DNA from 3 places in the Streptomyces sp. NPDC002403 genome. Region 2 is predicted to be linked to each of the others. Evidence: riboswitches for the same ligand, from Rfam matches in the RefSeq annotation. Region 2 holds a riboswitch; each other region holds the start of a gene.
The links. A riboswitch is a leader RNA that binds a small molecule or an ion and turns the genes downstream of it on or off. The one in region 2 is predicted to bind cyclic di-AMP.
Positions count from the first base shown of each region.

Region 1: another riboswitch for cyclic di-AMP. It lies ahead of ACWCPY_RS06195 (transglycosylase SLT domain-containing protein); the one in region 2 lies ahead of ACWCPY_RS39265 (M23 family metallopeptidase).
Region 3: another riboswitch for cyclic di-AMP. It lies ahead of ACWCPY_RS36120 (M23 family metallopeptidase); the one in region 2 lies ahead of ACWCPY_RS39265 (M23 family metallopeptidase).

Region 1 covers NZ_JBSFBQ010000003.1:347,681-352,515, forward strand. The annotation lists gene ACWCPY_RS06190 (ABC-F family ATP-binding cassette domain-containing protein) at 1-343, opposite strand, end outside; cyclic di-AMP (ydaO/yuaA leader) riboswitch at 948-1,179, shown strand; gene ACWCPY_RS06195 (transglycosylase SLT domain-containing protein) at 1,182-1,679, shown strand; partial or broken gene ACWCPY_RS06200 (FAD-dependent oxidoreductase) at 1,673-1,960, opposite strand; partial or broken gene ACWCPY_RS06205 (TetR family transcriptional regulator) at 1,960-2,188, shown strand; gene ACWCPY_RS06210 (hypothetical protein) at 2,238-2,555, opposite strand; gene ACWCPY_RS06215 (APC family permease) at 2,904-4,301, shown strand; gene ACWCPY_RS06220 (NAD(+)/NADH kinase) at 4,431-4,835, shown strand, end outside.
Region 2 covers NZ_JBSFBQ010000075.1:4,358-9,192, reverse strand. The annotation lists gene ACWCPY_RS39275 (PrsW family intramembrane metalloprotease) at 1-937, shown strand, start outside; gene ACWCPY_RS39270 (aldo/keto reductase) at 947-1,891, opposite strand; gene ACWCPY_RS39265 (M23 family metallopeptidase) at 2,072-3,181, opposite strand; cyclic di-AMP (ydaO/yuaA leader) riboswitch at 3,193-3,345, opposite strand; gene ACWCPY_RS39260 (PP2C family protein-serine/threonine phosphatase) at 3,617-4,795, opposite strand.
Region 3 covers NZ_JBSFBQ010000056.1:27,215-32,049, forward strand. The annotation lists gene ACWCPY_RS36115 (GntR family transcriptional regulator) at 1-272, opposite strand, end outside; gene ACWCPY_RS36120 (M23 family metallopeptidase) at 495-1,298, opposite strand; cyclic di-AMP (ydaO/yuaA leader) riboswitch at 1,312-1,478, opposite strand; gene ACWCPY_RS36125 (M16 family metallopeptidase) at 1,756-3,138, opposite strand; gene ACWCPY_RS36130 (M16 family metallopeptidase) at 3,165-4,538, opposite strand; gene ACWCPY_RS36135 (DNA gyrase/topoisomerase IV subunit A) at 4,809-4,835, shown strand, end outside.

The sequences.
Region 1 (4,835 bases), on a different contig from region 2:
CGAAGTGCTTCTCGTCGACGTCTCCGGACTCGATGGCGCGCAGCGCCTCGCGCCGCTCGGCGATGCCCAGGGCCCGGTCCACCCGCAGTGTGGTGTCGAGGGTGATGTTCTGCGGAAGGTGGGCGAGGCTACCACTGACGGTCACCGACCCCTGGGAGGGGCGGAGTTGACCGGCGAGCAGTTGCAGCAGTGTGGACTTTCCCGCGCCGTTGGTACCGACGAGGCCGACGCGGCCCCGGCCGATGGCGAGCGAGAGTCCTTCGAAGACGGTCGTGCCGTCCGGCCGGCTGAAGGACAGGGCCGAGCAGGTGAGGGAAGCGCCGGGGGTGATGGGTGTCGCCATGGTGTTCCTCGCATTCGCAAGCGCGGTGAGTGGGGGCTTCGTATGCGAGCACCACGCGGCGACCGAGCAGCGGAGGAAGGTACGGCGGCCCTGGAGATCGAGGGACGGCTCATGCACCGAGGTCGCATCCACGCGGGGTCACGGGCAGTGCGGAGCACTGCTACGGCGTGACAGGCGTACGGGCGGTGCCGTACGGCGTGATGTTCGCAGACCTCAGATGCGCAACGTCCACCTCTATCGGAGACAACAGGACATCAGCACCATAACGGTGGAGGGGGAGGGATGGCAATGCCTCCGGGCGTCGGGCAGGGCCGGCGAGGTGAGCTCCCCGTCGCGATATATCCGTCCCGTTATGGGTGGTTCGAGCGAATTGCCCTTTTAAATGCTTGGCGAAATGCACCTTTTGTGAATTCGTGGCGCGAGTCACTTTCCATCCTCCCGGAGTCGCGTCACGCGATGCGGAGCCCTTTCCGCGCAAGGAGGGGGGAGTGCTCGATGTGAGCTGGATTACCACTGTTCCCGTGACTTGATCTTGTAAGTGAATTGCGTGTGGAAATCAGGGTCTTGTCCCTTTCGGTCCCTCTCGCCTACGGTCACCGTCAATCCGGACGGAACGCCGAATCCTGCCGCCGCCCGGACATCCGACCCACTCGTGTACGGCAGGAGCGGGGGACCCAGGTAAGCCGCCGGCCCGGTATCCGGAACGGCTGGGGTCTTTCGTCTGGATCCGGCCTGATCCAGACGAAAGGCCCCTGGGGTGAAGCCGCGCTCAGCGCGGCCAGGCATCTCCAGCCTGAACCCGACAGCTCACCTCGCAGGCGACGGAGAGGAATTCATCATGTCCGCAACGCCTACCTGCCGTCGTCGTAGGTCCACCTCGCTGACCCGGGGCTTCATAGCCGTGGGCACGGGTGCGGCCGCCCTCCTGCTGCCGTTGACCGGCGCCGCCACGGCCTCCGCGGCGCCGGCGCAGTCCGTCAGCGCCGTGGCGCCCGCGGCGCAGCCCGTGACGTACACGAACAATCTGGACGGCTGGATCAAGGAGTCGCTGGCCGTCATGGCCAAGCACGGCATTCCCGGCAGCTACGACGGCATCCACCGCAACGTGATGCGCGAGTCCTCCGGCAACCCCTTTGCCATCAACAACTGGGACTCGAACGCCGCCGCCGGAACGCCGTCCAAGGGTCTCCTCCAGATCATCGACCCGACCTTCCGGGCCTACCACGTGCCCGGAACGGCGATGGACGCCTACGACCCCGTCGCCAACATCACCGCGGCGTGCAACTACGCGGCCCACAGGTACGGCTCCATCGACAACGTCTTCGGGGCCTACTGAGGTACGGAATCCAGCCGCGGTGGCGTCCAGTCGGCATGGCGCAGGATCGTGCGGACGGTGACGCGGGACGGTGCGAGGCGCAGTGCCGTGTTCCGCAGCGCGACGGCCGCCGGACGGGACAGCTGCTGACCCATCCGGCCGGCCCGGCGGGCGGCCCGGGCGACCGACTGGCTGCGGGGCCGGCGCTCGGCGTCGTAGCGGCCGAGCGCCGACTCGACGGTGGGTCCGGCGCGGAGCGCGGCGGCCGGCGTCGCCGCGTCCTCCAGTGCCTGGCAGGCTGAGCCTGCGCCACCCGGAGTTGCGCGAGATTCTCGTAACCGCGCGAGAACGCGGCACGCGAGGCCGTGCGGGCGTTCCTGGACGCGCGGGGCGTGGCCGACGCGGAGGGCCGGACGCTCACGATGCTGGCCTGTGTGGACGGGCTGGTGTTCGACCGGCTGGTGGGTGGCGGGGAAGTGCCGAGGGACGAGATCGCGGGACTGGTCGCCGCGGCGCTGCGCGGCGCCTGACCATCGCCGCGCGGGCACCTCCCCGCACCGGTTCGTCCGCGCGGGACCCTCACTCCGGGGCGCGCTCCACCGGCTTCGCCGGTCCTGAGCGGGGCATCACGGGAACGGTCGCCGCCGCCCCGGCCCGGACCGCCTGCACCACCGCGTCGTGCAGGCGACGGCTGTCCTCCTCCGAACGGCACGCGACGGGGCTGCCCGACATGGTGAACCAGTCGATCGCGCCGGTGTACTGCACAGTGACCTGGGCCATGTCCTGCGCCCAGGTCGTGTGAACGGTCAGGTCCCCGGACAGGACACCGACCTCCTCCGTCAGCACGCCACCGTGCCCGGAGAACACACCGCGAGTCGTCCATGACGCCCAAGCCATGACTCCAGGCTGGCATCAACACCGAGGATGCGCGACCCGCGGGCTCGCCGCCCCGTCCGTGCGGAAGGCGGCCCCGCCTTCCGGATGCTGGATACGGGCGAAACTTTCCGTCTGCCCGGGCTGCGGTTCCCGCACCCCCCGATCCCCGGACTATGACGCGTTGTTAACGCCAAACCGTCGGATTCGGCCCTCCGAACAACGAATTCCGAAGGTGAACGCCTCTTGACCTGCGGAACACGTCGGGATTGCATATCGCGCTGGGAGCGACGAAACCACTCACCACGTCCTCGTCTGGAGGCGATACCGCTCCCGTGCTCAGACACCGCACCTGTTGATCGGAACCGCACGATGACCGACACGCTCAGCGCTCCCCAGGCGCTCGCCCCAGCGACCGGCCCCACCCCCCAGAAGCTCAAGCGTTCCATCGGCGTCGTGGGCGGCACACTGCTCACGCTCTCCTGCGTGACGCCCGCCTCGACCCTCTTCGTGGTCGTACCGGACCTGTTCTCCACCCTCGGCACGTACACCGCCCTCACCATCGCCATCGGCTCGCTGCTCTGCATCGCGGTCGCCTTCTGCTACTCGGAGCTGGGCACGCTCATCCCCAGCGCCGGCGGCGAGTACGCCATGGTGTCGACCATGGCGGGGCGGCTCGCCGGGTGGCTCGTCTTCGTGCTCTCGCTGCTGGTCGTGATGATCGTTCCCCCGGTGATCGCCATGGGAACGGCCGACTACCTCGCGCCCATCGTGCACATCCCGGCCCCCGTCGCGGGTGCCGGCGTCATGTTGCTCGCCACCCTCGCCGGCCTCCTGGACCTGCGCGCCAACGCGTGGATCACCGGAATCTTCCTCGTACTCGAAGTGATCGCGGCAGGCGTCGTCGCCGTTCTCGGCTTCGCCCACTCCGAGCGAGGCGGATCGGCGCTGGTGCACGGGTCGGTCGCCTCCTCCGGCGGCACGAGCTCGACCGTCACCGCGATGATGGTGGTCTCCGGGCTCGCGATCGCGCTCTTCATCACCCAGGGCTTCTCCACGGCCGTCTACCTCTCCGAGGAACTGGAGAACCCGCGGCGCAACGTGGCCCGCACCGTGCTCGCCACCCTCGCCATATCCACGGCGGTCATCCTCGTCCCGGTCATCGCGATCACCCTGGGCGCCCCGGACCTGGAGGCCCTGACCTCGGGCGACCTCAACACGATGGTGGCCGCCTGGTCCAACTCGGCCGTCGGCACCTTCGTCAGCCTCTGCGTCGCCCTCGCGATCATCAACGCGGGCATCGTGATGGTCATCCAGAACTCCCGGGTGCTCTTCGCCTCCGCCCGTGACAAGGCCTGGCCCGCACCGATCAACAACGCCCTCGCCCGGCTCGGTCGGTTCGGTTCCCCATGGGTGGCGACCCTGGTCGTCGGCATCCCCGGCGCGGCGCTCTGCTTCGTCAACCTCGACACGCTGTACGGCGTCACCGGCGTCTCCGTCACCGCCATGTACCTGCTGGTCGCGGTCGCGGCCCTGCTCTGCCGCCGCGGTACGCACCGCGAGGCGCCGGCCTGGCGGATGCCACTGTGGCCCGCGATCCCCGTGCTGCTGATCGCCGTGCTGACGTACATCCTCACCCAGCAGGAGACCGAGTACCTGCTGTGGACCGGCGGGATCACGGCAGTCGCCACGCTCTACTGGGCGTTCTACCTGCGGCCTCGCCGGGAGACCCGCTGGCTGGTCAGCATTCCGGAGGACGCGCAGTCCTGACCCTCCCCGGACGCGTTCCGCGCGGTGTCCGGCCCGTCGGCGAAAAGCGGCCGCCGACGGGCGAAGACACCCCCGATGCCCTCACAGTGGAGTGAGGGACGTCATCGGAACACGGGGAGTCGTGGCGGGATGAGTGTCGAGCGGGTCGGAGTCGTCGTTCACCAGGGCCGTCCCGAGGCCTTCGTCGCGTCGGGAGTCGTACGCGACTGGTGTGCCCGCGAGGGCATCCCGTGCACGGACATCGACGTATGGCGCGACGACGAACGCAGACGCGGCGGGCGCGAGGAGGCCGATGTCGCGGGCAACCCCGATCTCATCGTGACGCTCGGCGGCGACGGGACCTTCCTGCGCGGTGCCAGGATCGCCGCCAAGAACGACGGCGCCGTCCTCGGGATCGATCTGGGCCGTGTCGGCTTCCTCACCGAGGTACCCGTCGAGGACGTGGTCCGGGCGCTCGACGCCGTCCACCGGGGCAGGGCGGAGGTCGAGGAGCGCATGACCCTGACCATGAGAGCCTCCCGCGTACTCGAAGTG
Region 2 (4,835 bases):
GATCACCGCGAGCGGCTTCGCCTTCACCGAGAACATCCTCTACCTCGGCAACGCCTTCGGCGAGGATCAGCAGATCGGCACCTCGGGCGTCGTGTCGGTGACGGCCGCGACGTTCTTCGTGCGGGCGGTGATGTCACCGTTCGCGCACCCGCTCTTCACGGTGCTGACCGGCATAGGCTTCGGACTCGCCGCGGCCGCCCCACGGCGCCGGCGCATCCGCCGGATCGTGCTGCCGCTGCTCGGGCTCGTCCTGGCCATGGGCATGCATTCGCTGTGGAACGGTTCGGCGGTCTTCAGCCCCTACGGCTTCTACGCCGTGTACGGGGTGTTCATGGTCCCGGTCTTCGGCCTGGTGACCTGGCTGGCGATCTGGTCGCGCGTGCGGGAGCTGCGTACGCTCTCGGCCGAGCTGCCCGCCTACGCGGCGGCCGGCTGGCTGACCCCGGCGGAGCCGCTCGCCCTCTCCTCGATGCGGGCCCGCGGACTGGCCCGCGACGCGGCCCGCCGACGGTACGCGGTCGGGACCCGGGGAACCTGGCAGAGCCCGTACGGCCCCGTCCCCGCCCCCGTGCCCTCCGCCCGAGCCAAGGCCGCGGCGAAGGCCCACGGGAAGGCGGCGGCCCGGGCCGTCGCCGAGTACGAGTCGTTCGCGACCTCGCTGGCCTCGCTGCGTCTGCAGGCCCGCCGAGGTACGGCCGGCCCGGACTTCGCCGAGCGCGAGCTGGAGCTGCTGCACCACCTCTGGCAACGCAGGGAGGTGGCAGCCCCCGCCCTGGACTACGCGGCCCAGGCGACGGGCCGCCTGCGCCCCGCGTACCCGCCGCCCCCGTGGCCGGCCCCGGCACCGCACCCGCAGTACGGCGGACACCGCAACGGCCCCGGCCCCGGCCCCGGCTACAACCCGTACCTGCTGCCGCGGCAGCAGCCACCGCGGTAGGCCCTGTCGTCAGGCGGATGCCTCGGTGAGCTCGGCCAGCTGCTGCTCGGTCAGCGAGAGGTCCGCGACGGCCACCAGCGCGGGCAGCTGCTCGACCGTGCGGGCCGAGGCGATCGGGGCGGCCACGGTCGGCCGGGAGGCGAGCCAGGCCAGGGCGACGGTCGCGATCTGCGCGTCCTGCTCCTGGGCGACCTTGTCCAGGGCTGCCAGGACCTTCTGTCCCCGCTCCGATTCCCGGTACTCGCTGACGCGCTCGGCCCGCGCGCTCTCCACCGTGACGCCCGGACGGTACTTGCCGGTGAGGAAGCCGGAGGCCAGGGCGAAGTACGGCACGGCGGCGAGCCCGGCGCGGGCGGCCGTGTCCTGGAGTTCGCCCTCGTACGTGTCGCGGGAGACCAGGTTGTAGTGCGGCTGCAGGGCGACGTAGCGGGCCAGCCCCTCACGCTCCGAGAAGTCCAGGGAGGCACGGAGCCGCTCGGGGCTGATGTTGGAGGCGGCGATCTCCCGGACCTTGCCCTCCTTCACCAGCTGGTCGAGGGCGGTGATGATGTCCTCGACCGGGACGGTCTCGTCGTCGAAGTGCGTGTAGTACAGGTCGATGTGGTCCGTGCCGAGCCGGCGCAGCGAGGCCTCGGCCGCGGCCTTGATGGTGGCGGGCGCGAGCCCCCGGTACGAGGGGTGGGTGGAGACCTTGGTGGCGACGACGACGGAATCGCGGTCGGAGCGGGAGGCGAGCCACTTGCCGATGACCGTCTCCGACTCGCCGCCCTCGTTGCCCGGAACCCACGCGGAGTAGCCGTCGGCGGTGTCGATGAAGTTGCCTCCGGCTGCCGTGTAGGCGTCCAGCACGGCGAACGACTGTGCCTCGTCGGCGGTCCAGCCGAAGACGTTGCCGCCGAGGGCGAGCGGGAATACCTGAAGGTCGGAGGAGCCCAGCCTGCGAAGAGAAGTCATGAGTGGATCAACGAATTCCCGTGCGTCCACTATTCCGGATTCCAGCATTCGGGTGAGTCGGCCGTCGCGGCCGGCTCACCCTCCGCGCGCCCGCCCTCCGTGCCCTGTCGACAGACCGGCAGCCCTGACGTCGGGGGGTGAGCGTCAGGGCTGCCGGGGTTCATCGGGGCGGGCGTCGCCTCAGGGGTTGAGGCCCTTGCCGCGGAGCCAGGCCATCGGGTCGATGCCCGTGCCGTCGGCGGTGTGGACCTCCAGGTGGAGGTGCGGGCCGGTCACGTTGCCGGTCGCGCCGACCCGGCCGATCGTCTCGCCGGTGGTGACCTTCTGGCCGACGCTGACGCCGATCGAGGACTGGTGGCAGAACCACAGCTCCGTGCCGTCGTCGAGCTCCAGCACCGTGCGGTAGCCGTACGAACCGGACCAGCCGGCCGACTTGACCGTGCCGCCGTGGATGGCCTTGATCGGGGTGCCGGTCGGAGCCGCGAAGTCGAGGCCGGTGTGGTAGCCGGAGGACCACATCGAACCGGCCTGACCGAAGGTCGAGGTGATGGTGTACGAGGAGGTCGGGATGGCGTAGCTGGCGGCGAGCTTGGCGAGCCGCAGGGCTTCCGCCTTCTTCTTGGCCTCCTCCTCCGCCTTCTTCTTCTCGGCGGCCGCCTTGGCCTCGGCCTCGTCCTGCTGCTTCTTGGCCTCGGCGGCGGCCTTCTCCGCGGCTTCCTTCTCCTGGGCCGCCTTGGCCTCGGCGTCGGCGGCGTCCTGCTGCTGCTCGGCCTGCTGGAGGATGCGGGCGCGGAGCGCCTCGCCCGCGTCCGTCGTGCCCTGCTCGACCTCGGCGGTGGTGATGCCGGCGGTGGTGAGCGGGGCGTCGGCCGCCGCGACCTCGGCCTTGTCCGCCTCGGACCCGTCGGAGAACAGGGAGCCCACGCCGGGAAGCGACTTGGCGTCGGGGAGGTTGTCCGTGATGGCGTCGGGCACGGAGATGGAGACCGGGGGCTTGCCCTGCGCGGTGGCCATGCCCCCCGCGCCGACCGCCGCTATGACGCCGACACCCAGCACCGTGGAGCTGCGGGCGAGTCCGTTGCGCTGCTTGGCGACGCGGTGCCTGCCGCGCACCGGGCGAACCGATTCCTCAGTGGGGTTCCACTCGTCCCGACTGCGTTCCGGCTCAACGCTGTTGCCGTCGGTGCGGAGGTCGCCGCCGAACTCTCCGGTGAACTCGGCGCCGTAGCCGGTGCCGTAGTCGGGATCGAACCGGGACGGGGCCTCGGGGGCAGGCTTGTTGGACGCCACGGGGGCGCACTCCTTTCCTTCCTTCTCGCCTACCGGGTTAGCTGACGGGTTCGGAGCAGGAAGGTCTCCTACGGGCCCCTCCGTCTCTCACGAGACACAGGTGTCCGATTCACCCCATGTAGGTGGTTCCCCGGTTCCCTTGCGGAATTCGGCGCTCGCGCACGGTGCCGCCACTGACGACGGCTGGGACGACCGCGCTGCGTTATCGAACGTTAATAGACACCGGGGCCGTATTCCAAGCTGTTCCCACTGATCGTTCACGTCTTTGGCCTGGACTTTACGGGACACAAGTGGTTGCAATCGGGCGAGTTGACCGCCCTTCAGCCACTACCCTGTTTCTGACGTTGCGTCAAACGTTATGCGGAGCGGCGCCTTTCGATTACGCACGGTGGCATCGCGCGCTCCGCCCCTCGCACCTTCTCCACGCGCCGTCCCTCACTTCGCCCCCGACGTCGTGCCCGACGCCTTCTCCGCGCCGACGATCCGCACGGTCCTGCGCCGGTCCGGCTGCCCCTGCCCGGGACGTACGACCGCGAGCAACGCCATGTCGTCGGTCGTCTCGCCCCCCGTGTGCAGGCGTACGTCATCGGTCAGCGCGGACAGCAGCTCCTCGGGCCCCGGGAAGATCCGCCCGCGCAGCCGGGCCGCCGGGTCGTAGAACACCCCCTCGGTGTCCCGCGCCTCGGAGAGCCCGTCCGTGTAGAGGAGCAGGGTCGTCCCGGCCGGCAGATCCCACTCGTCCGTCCGCTCCGGCCACACCCCCAGGGACATCCCGAGCGGCAGCGCCGGCACGGAGGGCTTGAGCACCTCCAGCGCGCCGTCCGGGTGCAGCAGGATCGGCTCGGGGTGACCGCGGTTGACGATCCGCACCCGGGACAGCCCGGACGGGATCTCGGCCAGCACGGCGGTGATGAAGCCTTCGAGCACGTCGAGCCCGCCCCGCCGCGCCTCCTCCCGGGCCAGCGCCCGCTCCAGCCGCCCCGCCACCCCCGCCAGCGAGGACTCCTGCTCGGCCGCCTCGCGGAACGCCCCGATGGCCACGGCCACCGTCTCCACCGTTTCGAGCCCCTTCCCCCGCACGTCCCCGACCACCAGCCGCACCCCCCACGGGGTGTCCGACACCGCGAACAGATCACCGCCGACGAACTCGTCCGCCTGCGCCGCCTCGTACCGGGCCGCGACCTGCAGTCCGCCGATCCGGTCGGCCGGCTGCGGCAGCACCGCGCGCATGGCCGTCTCCGCGATGAACCGCGCCGAGGCCAGCTGTTCGTTGCTGCGCCGTACGACCCCGTTGATCACCACCGCGAGGACCGAGACGGTGGCCAGGGTGAGCAGCTCGATCAACGGCACGACCTGCGGCAGCGTATTGCTGTACAGCCGCAGCGCGATGTCGGCCAGCATCGAGGCCACAGCGGTGCGGATGGTGCTGGCCAGCGAGAAGAAGGGGGCGGCGATCAGCGGAGCGGCCACGAACAACGGAATGGCGGTGAAGGTGTCCGGGGTGAGGGCGTCGAACAACAGCCCGCCGAGAATCATCAGGGCGGGCAGCGCGCGCACGAACTGCCGGGTACCGCCCCCGGCGTGCCGGCCGCGACGCTTCTCCCGCTTCCACACCTGTGGTCTCCTGCCCGGTACGCGCGCGGCTGCGGACGGC
Region 3 (4,835 bases), on a different contig from region 2:
CGTGCGGCACCCAGCGGCTCCAGCAGCGTCCGGACCTCCAGGAGGTCGGCCACCTCCAGCTCGGTGGGCTCGGCGACGCAGGCGCCCGCGTGCCGGCGGGTGACCACGAAGCCCTCGGACTCCAGGGTGCGCAGCGCCTCCCGCACCGGGACACGGGAGACCCCGTAACGGCGGGCCAGCAGCTCCTCCGTGAGACGACTGCCGCGTTCGAAGACACCGGAGACGATGTCGTCGCGGATTGCCGTGCATACCGAATGCGCTGGAATGCGCATGTCCGAACCTCCGCCTCAATCCCCGCGAATCGCGGCCGGCCGACGCCTGTTCCGTGACTCTATTGCAATGCGGCCGCATTTCCGATGCCGGGCGGAAATTCATGAATATCTTTTGGTCACGGGGCGGTTCGGCGGGTCGTCGCCCATGGCCGTGCGGCGGGCATGCCGAAGGCCCCGGCATGCTGCCGGGGCCTTCGACGGGGTGCTGCGACGGCGCGTCGGTCAGACGTTGACGCCGTGGGCGCGCAGATACGCGACCGGGTCCATGTCGGAGCCGTACGACGGTGTCGTCCGGGCCTCGAAGTGGAGGTGCGGCCCGGTGGAGTTGCCGGTCGAGCCGGAGAGGCCGATCCGCTGGCCCGCGCCGACGCTCTGGCCGACGGAGACGCCGATCGAGGAGAGGTGCCCGTACTGGGTGTACGTGCCGTCCGTCATCCGGAGCACGATGTTGTTGCCGTACGCGCCGCCCCAGCCGGCCTCGACGACCGTACCGGCGCCGACGGCGACCACGGAGCTGCCGGAGGCGGCGTGGAAGTCGATGCCGGAGTGGCTGCCGGAGGACCAGAGCGAGCCGCTGGACTTGTAACCGGTGGTGACGTACGAACCGGCGACCGGGATCTGGAAGGCGCCCAGCCGGGTGCGCTCGGCGGACCGGGCGGCGCGCGCCTTCTCGGCGCGGGCCTCGGCGGCGCGCTCGGCGTCCGCCTTGGCCTTCGCTTCGGCCTTCTTCTTGGCCTCGGCCTTCCGCTGGGCCTCCGCCTTCGCCTTCGCCGCCGCGTCGGCCTGGTGCTGCTGCGCGTCGGCCTGGGCGTCGATCCGGTCGGCAAGGGTCTTGTCGATGGCGATGACCTGGCCGAGGCCGGTGTCGCTCACGGAGGGGGTCCCGGAGTCCGCGGCGAGGGCGGGAGCGGCCAGGCCGCCGATGACGCCGGTGGTGGCCAGAGCCGCGACACCGACCGCCTTCGCGCTCGTGCGCGTCAGTCGGCTCGGGGCACGGTGCTTCCCGGTGGCACGGGTGAACGCCATGGAGTGGCTGATCCTTTCCTTCCTTCTCGCCTACCGGGTTAGCTGACGGGTTCGGAGCAGGAAGGTCTCCTACGGACGCCCCGACCCCATCCGGGCTCAGGCATCCGATTCACCCCAGGGACTGCGTGGGTCCCCGGCTCCCCAGGCTCGCGCCTGACGGGGACTCGGCGATGGCTGCCCGGTACGTCGCGGATGCGGCATACGAGTGACGGACAGCCGAGCCGACGCTAAGCGGGGCCACTTTCATTCACCAAACGGACAGGGCGTTTTGTAGCGCATCCCACAGGGCAGACAGGCAACCTCCGTGTCAGAACGGACAAAAGGGAAGGTCTCGGCGAGATCCTGCTCGCAGAGACCTTCCCTCTGTCCCGATATGCGGCGATGTACCTGCTGTCCCGATGTCGGGCGGTGTGCGGATCGCCCCGATCGGCCGGTGCCGGTGGGACGGCGCCGGTCGTCAGCCGGTGACCACCGACACCTCTCCGATGCCCAGGGCCCGGACGGGCTCCTCGATCCGTGCCGCGTCGCCGACGAGGATCGTCACCAGCCGGTCACCCGGGAAGGCGTTGACGACGGCCGCGGTCGCCTCGACCGTGCCGGTCTCCGCGAGCCGGGCGTACAGCTGCGCCTGGTAGTCGTCGGGGAGGTGCTGCTCGACCTGGTCGGCGAGGGTGCCCGCGACGGAGGCCGCCGTCTCGAACTTCAGCGGCGCGACCCCCACGAGGTTCTGCACCGCCGTCTCGCGCTCCTCGTCGGTCAGCCCCTCGGCCGCCAGCGTCCGCAGGACCGTCCACAGATCCTTGAGCGCGGGCTCGGTGGACTCCGTGTCGACCGAGCCACTGATGGCCAGCATCGCGGCGCCGGTCGCGCCCGAGACGGAGTCCGGGGCCGACGACCGCAGCACCTGGGCGAAGGCCCGTACGCCGTAGGTGTAACCCTTCTCCTCACGCAGCACCCGGTCGAGGCGGGAGGTGAGCGTGCCGCCCAGGCAGTACGTGCCGAGCACCTGGGCCGGCCACACGCTGTCGTGCCGGTCGGCGCCGATCCGGCCGATCAGCAGCTGTGTCTGCACCGCGCCCGGACGGTCGACGATCACCACCCGGCCGGTGTCGTCGGCGGTGATCGGCGGGGCGGGACGGGGCTCGGCGGCCTCTCCCGACCAGTCGCCGAGGGTGTCGGCGAGCAGGGCGTCCAGGTCGATCCCGGTGAGGTCACCGACGACCACGGCGGTCGCCGCGGACGGCCGGACGTGGGCGTCGAAGAAGGCGCGCACGGCCGCAGCGTCGATCCGCTCCACCGTCTCCTCGGTGCCCTGGCGCGGGCGCGACATCCGCGCCGCGGCCGGGAAGAGCTCCTTGGAGAGCTGCTTGGCGGCGCGGCGGGCCGGGTTGGCCTGCTCGTGCGGGATCTCGTCGAGTCGGTTGCGCACCAGCCGCTCGACCTCGCTGTCGGCGAAGGCCGGCGCCCGCAGCGCCTCGGCGACCAGCGCGAGCGCCTTGGCCAGCCGGGAGGCCGGGACCTCCAGGGAGACCCGGACGCCGGGGTGGTCGGCGTGCGCGTCGAGGGTGGCGCCGCAGCGCTCCAGCTCGGCGGCGAACTCCTCGGCGGTGTGCTTGTCGGTGCCCTCGGACAGCGCCCGCGACATGATCGTGGCCACGCCGTCGAGGCCTTCGGGCTCGGCGTCCAGCGGGGCGTCGAGGAAGATCTCGACCGCCACGACCTGCTGGCCGGGACGGTGGCAGCGCAGCACCGTGAGGCCGTTGGGCAGGGCGCCCCGCTCCGGCGCGGGGAAGGCCCAGGGCCGGGCCACACCGGGGGCCGGCTGCGGGTGGTACTGCATCGAAACTCCAGTCGCGGCAGCGTCGGTCACTTGCCCGCTCCTTCGTGCGCGTCGGTCTCGTCGGCGTCGGTCTCGTCGGTGTCCGCGGGCTCGGCCGATTCGACCGGCTCGTAGACCAGCACCGCCCGGTTGTCGGGGCGCAGCTGGGCCTTGGCGGCCGCCTGGACCTCCTCCGCGCTGACGTCGAGCACCCGCTGCACGGCGGTCAGGGCGAGCTGCGGGTCGCCGAACAGCACGGCGAACCGGCACAGTTCGTCGGCGCGGCCGGCGACCGTACCGAGCCGGTCCAGCCATTCGCGCTCCAACTGGGCCTGCGCGCGTTCCATTTCCTCGGGCGTGGGCCCCTCGGCGGCGAACCGGGCGAGCTCCTCGTCGACCGCGGCCTCGATCTGCGGCACCTCGACACCGCCGGACGTCTTGACGTCCAGCCAGCCCAGCGAGGGCGCACCGGCCAGCCGCAGCAGCCCGAACCCGGCCGCCACGGCCGTACGGTCACGGCGGACCAGGCGGTTGTGCAGCCGCGAGGACTCGCCGCCGCCGAGCACGGTCAGCGCGAGGTCCGCCGCGTCGCACTCGCGGGTGCCGTCGTGCGGCAGCCGGTAGGCGGCCATCAGAGCCCGCGCCGGGACCTCCTCGCGCACCTCCTCGCGCAGCTGTTCGCCGATGATCTCGGGGAGCGAGCCGTCGCGCGGCGGCTGCTTGCCGTCGTGGGAGGGGATGGAACCGAAGTACTTCTCGATCCAGGCGAGGGTCTGCTCGGGGTCGATGTCGCCGACGACCGAGAGCACCGCGTTGTTGGGCGCGTAGTACGTACGGAAGAAGGTTCGGGCGTCCTCGAGGGTCGCGGCGTCCAGGTCGGCCATGGAGCCGATCGGGGTGTGGTGGTACGGGTGACCCTCGGGGTAGGCCAGTGCCGTCAGCTTCTCGAACGCCGTGCCGTAGGGGACGTTGTCGTAGCGCTGGCGGCGCTCGTTCTTGACGACGTCGCGCTGGTTCTCCATCGACTCCTCGTCGAGCGCGGCGAGCAGCGAGCCCATGCGGTCGGCCTCGAGCCACAGGGCCAGCTCCAGCTGGTGCGTGGGCATGGTCTCGAAGTAGTTGGTGCGTTCGAAGCTGGTGGTCCCGTTGAGCGAACCGCCGGCCCCCTGCACCAGCTCGAAGTGGCCGTTCCCCTTGACCTGGCCGGACCCCTGGAACATCAGGTGCTCGAAGAGGTGAGCCAGACCTGTGCGCCCCCTGACCTCGTGGCGCGAACCGACGTCGTACCAGAGGCAGACCGCGGCGACCGGGGTCAGATGGTCCTCGGAGAGCACCACGCGCAGGCCGTTGGCCAGGCGGTGCTCGGTCGCTGTCAAGCCGCCGGAGCCGGCCTGAGCGGTGGCCGTGTGACCCATGGGCATGTACGTCCCTTCGATCGCGATACTGGATTTCCTGCGAGACCTGCCACCTTAAGCAAGCGCACGGACACCTGGCGAAGTTCCCATACCGCGGAAGTTCGCGTGAAAGGGGGGCGCATCCCCCGCGCGACGGGGCGGAAAAGCGCCCCGCACGGGGCCGGGAACACCCCTTGGGACGGGTCGAGGTCGGCGATGTCAGTGCGGCGGTCCACAATGGTCCGCGTCAGAACCTGAGGTTGCCCGAACAGAATCCGTGAAGGAGTCGCAGCAGCGATGGCCCGCCGCAGCACGAAGACCCCG